2 regions of the Arhodomonas sp. KWT genome follow, and region 1 is predicted to be linked to the other one. Evidence: predicted binding sites of a transcription regulator. Region 1 holds the regulator's gene; the other holds the start of a gene.
What was found. Region 1 encodes sigma-54, which starts transcription at its own class of promoters, with help from an activator protein. Its sites were predicted from a motif close to TGGCANGNTNCNTGCTT; they were not measured.
Positions count from the first base shown of each region.

Region 1 (3,401 bases):
GACGGCGACACCCTGGACCGGATCGAGGTCGAGGGTGAACCCGCGACCTACCACGACGAGTCGCCGCAGCGCGAGACGCCGGTGGACGCCGAGGCGCCGACGATGACCTACTACTCCGGGCCGCCGGAGCGCATCGAGCTCTCCGGCGGTGCCACGCTCACCCGCGGGCGCGACGAGTTTCGCGGCGAGACGGTCAACTACGACATTGCCGCCGACCAGGTGAAAGCGGACAGCAGCAAGGACCAGCGCGTTCAGGTCACGCTCTTCCCCAAAAAGGACGACAGCGGCAACGACAGCGGCGACGGGCAGTGAGCATGGGGGAGACGGGACGCCTCGAGGCCACCGGCCTGATCAAGCGCTATCGACGGCGCAGCGTGGTCAGCGACGCCGCACTCGCGGTCGCCCCCGGCGAGATCGTGGGCCTACTCGGGCCCAACGGCGCGGGCAAGACCACCTGCTTTTACATGATCGTCGGCCTTATCCGTCCCGATGCCGGACAGATCCGCCTGGACGGTCGCGAGATCGGCCGGCTGCCCATGCACCGCCGGGCCCGGCTCGGCCTGGGTTACCTGCCCCAGGAGGCGTCGATCTTCCGCAAGCTCTCCGTGGCTGACAATCTCCTCGGGGTGCTCGAGCTGCGCCGCGATCTCGACCGCGGCCAGCGCCACGACGAGATGGAGGAGCTGCTCGAGGAGTTCAGCGTCGGCCACCTCCGCGATCAGCCCGGTATCAGCCTCTCCGGCGGCGAGCGCCGCCGGGTGGAGATCGCCCGGGCGCTGGCGGCCCGCCCCCGCGTGATACTGCTCGACGAGCCATTCGCCGGGGTTGACCCGATCTCCGTGCACGACATCCGCCAGATCATCCGCCACCTGGCCGAGCGCGGTATCGGCGTGCTGATCACCGATCACAACGTGCGCGAGACCCTGGGCATCGTCGACCGCGCCTACATCCTCAATGCCGGCGAGGTGATCGCCGAGGGCGACGCCCAGACGGTGCTCGCCGACGAGCAGGTCAAGCGCGTCTATCTGGGCGAGGATTTCCGGCTGTGACCGCCCGCGCTCAGGTGCAAGGCCGCTGCCTGTTGCATTACGATGGCGGCAAGCGGGCGCGGGCCGCCCGGCCAGCGGAGAGCTGACGAACGACCCATGAAACAGACGCTCCAGCTCCGACTCGGTCAGCAGCTGACAATGACACCCCAGCTGCAGCAGGCGATCCGCCTGCTGCAGCTGCCGACGCTGGAGCTGCGTGCCGAGATCCAGGAAGCGCTCGACTCCAACCTCATGCTCGAGACCGAGGACGAGCACGAGGCGGCCACCACCGAAGAGGCCCTGCGGGACGCCGGCACCGGGGACAGTGCCGGGCAGGCGGACGGCGAGCCGGCCGCCGAAACGACGAACACCGAGGATACGCGCCTGGGCGACGACCTGCCGCTGGACGGCAGCTGGGACGACATCTACGACGGCACCACGGCCTGGAGCCGCGGCAGCGGCGAGGTCGATGACTACGATCCGGTCTCCCGCCTGGCCGCCGCCAGCGAGAGCCTGCGCGAGCACCTGATCTGGCAAATCCAGCTCGGCGAATTCACCCCCCGCGCATTCGCCATCGCCGAGGCGATCATCGACGCGGTCAGCGACGACGGCTACCTGAACACCGACGAGGCCGACATTCTCGCGGCCCTGCCCGGGGACTGGGCGGTGGGCCACGAGGAATTCCTCGAGGTGCTCGGCGAGGTGCAGCGACTCGACCCCGTGGGCGTGGCCGCGCGTGACCCCCGGGAATGCCTGGCCCTGCAGCTCGAGCAGCTGCCGGAGGACACCCCGTGGCTCGCGCAGGCACGGTTGCTGCTCGACGAGCACCTGGATCTGCTGGTCAACCGACAGCTCGCCCAGATCAAGCGCCGCATGCAGCTCGACGACGAGGCCCTGGGCGGCATCATCGAGCTGATCCGGGGGCTCGACCCCCACCCGGGCCTGCGCTACGGTAGCAACAATACGGAATACGTCATCCCCGACGTCTTCGTCCGCCGCGAGGACGGGCGCTGGCAGGTGGAGATCAACCCGGATGCCTTTCCCCGTGTCCGCATCAACGCCGACTATGCGGCCATGGTCCGCCGCGCCGACCGCAGCCGCGAGAACAGCCTGATGCGCGAGCACCTCCAGGAAGCGCGCTGGCTGATCAAGAGCCTGCGTTCGCGCAACGACACCCTCCTGCGCGTGGCCCATTTCATTGTCGACCACCAGCACGACTTCCTCGAACGCGGCGAGGAGTTCATGCAGCCGCTGGTGCTGCGCGAGGTCGCCGAGGCCGTGGAGATGCACGAATCCACCATCTCGCGGATCACCAACCGCAAGTACATGCACACCCCGCGCGGGACCTTCGAGTTCAAGTACTTCTTCTCCTCGCACGTGCAGACCGCCGACGGCGGCGAGTGCTCCGCCACCGCGATACGGGCGCGTATCCGCCGCCTGATCGCCGGCGAGGACCCGCGCCGCCCGCTCAGTGACAGCCGCATCGCCACCATCCTGCAGGACGAGGGGATACACGTCGCCCGCCGCACCGTGGCGAAATATCGCGAGGCCATGGCGATCGCGTCCTCGACGGACCGAAAGCGCCTCGCCTGAGAACCACAAAGGAGGCTCTATGCAGATCGACATCACCGGCCACCACATCGAAGTGACCGACTCGCTGCGCGACTACGTCAACGAGAAGTTCCAGAAACTCGAGCGTCACTTCGACAACGTCGTCGATGTGCATGTCATCCTCACGGTCGAGAAGCTGACCCACAAGGCGGAAGCCACCCTTGTCCTGAGCGGCGCCCGCTTGTTCGCCGACGCCACCGATGAGGACATGTACGCCGCCATCGATGCACTCACGGATAAACTCGATCGCCAGGTGGTCAAACACAAGGAGAAACGCGCGGATCATCGCCGTAACGAGGGGCCGGTGAGCCAGGCCCTCGAGGAATGATCCATCGTTGCCGGCCGGGGTGGCCGGCAGACCAGTGACCACGCCGGCGGCGGGCCTGCCAGACCGGGCGCAGGGAGGTGCCTCGGGCCCGTACCGCCGCCGACGTGCCGGACAACGCCAGTTCAGGGCCGGGGCACCATGAACATTGCAGCACTGCTCTCCCCCGAGCGGGTTCGCTACGGGGCGCATGCCACCAGCAAGAAGCGCAGCCTGGAGCTGCTCTCGGAACTGCTCAACGAGGATGCGACCGGTCCGGACACCCGCAGCATCTTCGAGAGCCTGATCGGACGCGAGCGGCTCGGCAGCACCGGTCTGGGCCGGGGCGTCGCCCTGCCACATGCCCGGCTGCCGGGCCTGGATGCCCCTGTGGCGGCGGTGCTCAACCTCGACACGGGCGTGGATTTCGACGCCGTCGACCGTCAGCCGGTGGATCT
Region 1 is NZ_WNXE01000002.1:9,463-12,863, reverse strand. Features, by position in the region: gene lptA (lipopolysaccharide transport periplasmic protein LptA) at 1-312, shown strand, start outside; gene lptB (LPS export ABC transporter ATP-binding protein) at 315-1,049, shown strand; gene G7A99_RS01000 (RNA polymerase factor sigma-54) at 1,146-2,621, shown strand; gene hpf (ribosome hibernation-promoting factor, HPF/YfiA family) at 2,641-2,967, shown strand; gene G7A99_RS00990 (PTS sugar transporter subunit IIA) at 3,106-3,401, shown strand, end outside.

Region 2 (3,401 bases), on a different contig from region 1:
GGTGGGTCGCGGCGATGATGCGCACGTCCACGTGCATGGGGGTGTGGGCACCCACACGGTAGAACTCGCCGTCGGCGAGGACCCGCAGCAGCCGCGTCTGCAGCTCGGCGGGCATGTCGCCGATCTCGTCGAGGAACAGCGTGCCCCCGTCCGCCTGCTCGAAGCGCCCGCGGCGCTGCTGGTGGGCACCGGTGAAGGCGCCGCGCTCGTGACCGAAGAGCTCGGACTCCATGAGGTCGCGGGGGATGGCGGCCATGTTCAGGGCGATAAAGGGCTTGTCCGCGCGCGGGCTGTGCCGGTGCAGGGCGCGGGCGACCAGCTCCTTGCCGGTCCCGGACTCGCCGTTGATGAGGACCGTGATATGCGAGCGCGACAGCCGGCCGATGGCGCGGAAGACCTCCTGCATCGCCGGCGCCTCGCCGATAATCTCCGGCACCGGCCCGGCGTCGTCCGCCCTCGGGGCACGTTCGCGGGCGGCGGCGAGGGCGCGGCGGACGAGCTCCACCGCCTCCTCGACGTCGAAGGGCTTGGGCAGGTACTCGAAGGCCCCGCCCTCGTACGAGGAGACCGCGGCGTCCAGGTCGCTGTGCGCGGTGATCACGATCACGGGCACCTCGGGGGCGACGCCGCGCAGGCGCTCCAGCAGTGCCAGGCCATCCATGCCGGGCATCCGGATGTCGGTGACGATCACGTCCGGGCGACGGTGCTCGAGCGCGGCGAGGACCTCCTCGGCGCTGGCATAGCCCTCCGCGGCGAGGCCGTCGGCCTCCAGCGCACGGGCGAGGACCCAGCGTATGGAGCGATCGTCGTCGGCGATCCAGATGCGTTCGGCGGCACTCATTCGGCGTCCTCCAGGGGCAGCCATACGGTGAACTCGGTGCGCCCGGGCACGCTGGAGCACTCGATGAGCCCGCCGTGCTGGGCCACCAGGTTCTGGGCGATGGGCAGACCGATCCCGGTCCCCTCGGGCCGGGAAGTGATCATGGGGTAGAAGATGCGCTCGATGAGGTCCGGGGGGATGCCCGGACCGTTGTCGATAATGTCCACGCGCACCACCAGCCGATGGGGGACATCACCGATGGTGAAGCGCCGCTGGGTGCGGGTGCGCAGGGTGATCTGGCCGTGGTCGCCGACCGCCTGGAGCGCGTTGCGCACCAGGTTGAGCAGCGCCTGCAGGAGCTGGTCGCGGGCGGCGTCCAGCGGCGGGATTGACGGGTCGTAGTCGCGCACGAAGGTCACGCCCTCCGGCGCCTCGGCACTGGCGAGGTGACGCACACGCTCGAGGATCTCGTGGATGTTCACCGGGCTGCGCTGGGCCTGGGTATTGGGTCCGAGCAGGCCGTCGACCAGGCCGCGCAGGCGATCGGCCTCACTGATGATGACGTCCGTGTACTCGCGCAGTGCGTCGTCGTCGAGCTGGCGCCGGAGCAGCTGGGCGGCGCCGCGCAGGCCGCCGAGCGGATTCTTGATCTCGTGGGCGAGCCCCCGGATCAGCTCGCGGATCGCCCGGTTCTGGGAGATCAGCTGATGCTCGCGGCTGATGCGCAGGTGGCGGTCGAGCTGGGCGAGCTCCAGCAGCAAGCCGCCGTCGGGCAGCGGGGTCACGGAACAGTCCAGGGTCACCAGCTCACCGGCGAGCGCGATCTGGTGCTCGCGGTCCGTGAAGCTGGTGCCGCGCTCACGGGCCCGGGAGAGGGCCTCGGCGATGCCGTTCAGCCCGGGCAGCGCCTCGTCCACGCCCATCCCGCGGATCTGGCGTGCACTGATACGCAGCAGGCTTTCAGCCGCCGGATTGATGTCAACGATGCGATTGCCGGCATCGAGCACCACGATGGCCGTGGTGAGGTACTCGACGATGGGCTCCTGCGCCACTTTGATCTCCATGCATGTCCCTGTCTGCCCCGATACGGGTCCATGGAAGGGGATAGCAAAAACCGCGCCGACCGGCGCAGACGCATGCATAGCGGGGGGCAGGGCGCACAGGCGGTGGGTGTATGCACTATAATGGTGCGCCCCGATGGGGTATTCAAGGGCAGTGCCCCCGAATAAGGCGCACCGCTCAGCGGTTACGGAACAGCCGGGAGGCCTGGTGCAGGTAGACGGTGACCGTCGCGCTGCGTGCGAGCACGCGCCCGCTGTCGTCGCGGAGCAGCGCCTGGAGCTCGTGGGCGCCCCGGTCGAGCCCGGAAAGGGTGATATCGGTGACGGTGAACGGCCCCTGCCGGTAGGGACTGCCGTCGACCAGGATCAGGATCCGCTGATCCTCGGAGAGACGGGGACGTACGTCGAGCACGAGCTGGAGCTTGCCCTGGTTGTCCCGCACGGTGGCCTCGTCCGACGGGGCGGCGATGGCAATGCGCCATTGTGTCTGTGCCGCCGCGCCGTCACCCGTGCCGGAATCGCTGTCGTCCCCGCCGCGGTCCGCGTCGTCCTTCGGACCCGTCCCCTGGGGGGCTGGCAGCGAATCGACAACCGTGGGCTCGCCGACGTCGACGGGCTCGGCACCGTCGTGGGGCTCGTCGCTGAAATGGACCTGGCCCTGGTCGTCCACCCAGCGATAGACGTCGGCTGCGGCAGGCGCCGCGACCGCCGCCACGAGGATGGCGAACAGACAGAGAACGGTCAGGCGGGAGACGGTTGGTACGCTCATGGCGCCAATGTAGCGGCTTTGGCCCCCGGCGCGCCACCCACGGCGGCGTCCGGCGGGACAGCGGCGGGCCGCAGGGACGGCCCGCCGCTCGGGCAGTCGCGGTTACACGCTGTAGTAGAGATCGAACTCCACCGGGTGCGTGGTCATGCGCAGCTGCTGGACCTCCTCGCCCTTGAGCTCGAGGTAGCCGTCGATGGCGTCGTCGGTGAACACGCCGCCCTTGGTGAGGAACGCGCGGTCCTTGTCGAGCGCGTCCAGCGCCTCCTCGAAGGAGAACGCCACCTTCGGGATCTCGGCCTCCTCCTCGGGGGGCAGGTCGTAGAGGTCCTTGTCCATGGCGTCGCCGGGGTGGATCTTGTTCTCGATCCCGTCGAGGCCGGCCATGAGCATCGCCGCGAAGGCGAGGTACGGGTTGGCGGTGCTGTCCGGGAAGCGGATCTCCACACGCCGCGCCTTGGGGTTCGAGACCCACGGGATGCGCACGGACGCGGAGCGGTTACGCGCCGAATACGCCAGCAGCACCGGCGCCTCGAAGCCCGGGACCAGGCGCTTGTAACTGTTGGTCGAGGCGTTGGCGAAGGCGTTGATCGCCTTGGCATGCTTGATGATGCCGCCGATGTAGTACAGCGCGGTCTCGGAGAGGCCACCGTACTGGTCGCCGGCGAACAGGGCCTCACCGGTCTTGGCGATCGACTGGTGGACGTGCATGCCGTTGCCATTATCGCCGACCAGCGGCTTGGGCATGAAGGTG
Region 2 is NZ_WNXE01000016.1:27,224-30,624, reverse strand. Features, by position in the region: gene ntrC (nitrogen regulation protein NR(I)) at 1-841, opposite strand, end outside; gene glnL (nitrogen regulation protein NR(II)) at 838-1,884, opposite strand; gene G7A99_RS05205 (DUF4124 domain-containing protein) at 2,060-2,650, opposite strand; gene glnA (glutamate--ammonia ligase) at 2,753-3,401, opposite strand, start outside.
Region 2: the regulator sigma-54 is predicted to act here: its motif matches at 1,926-1,942, upstream of glnL (nitrogen regulation protein NR(II)).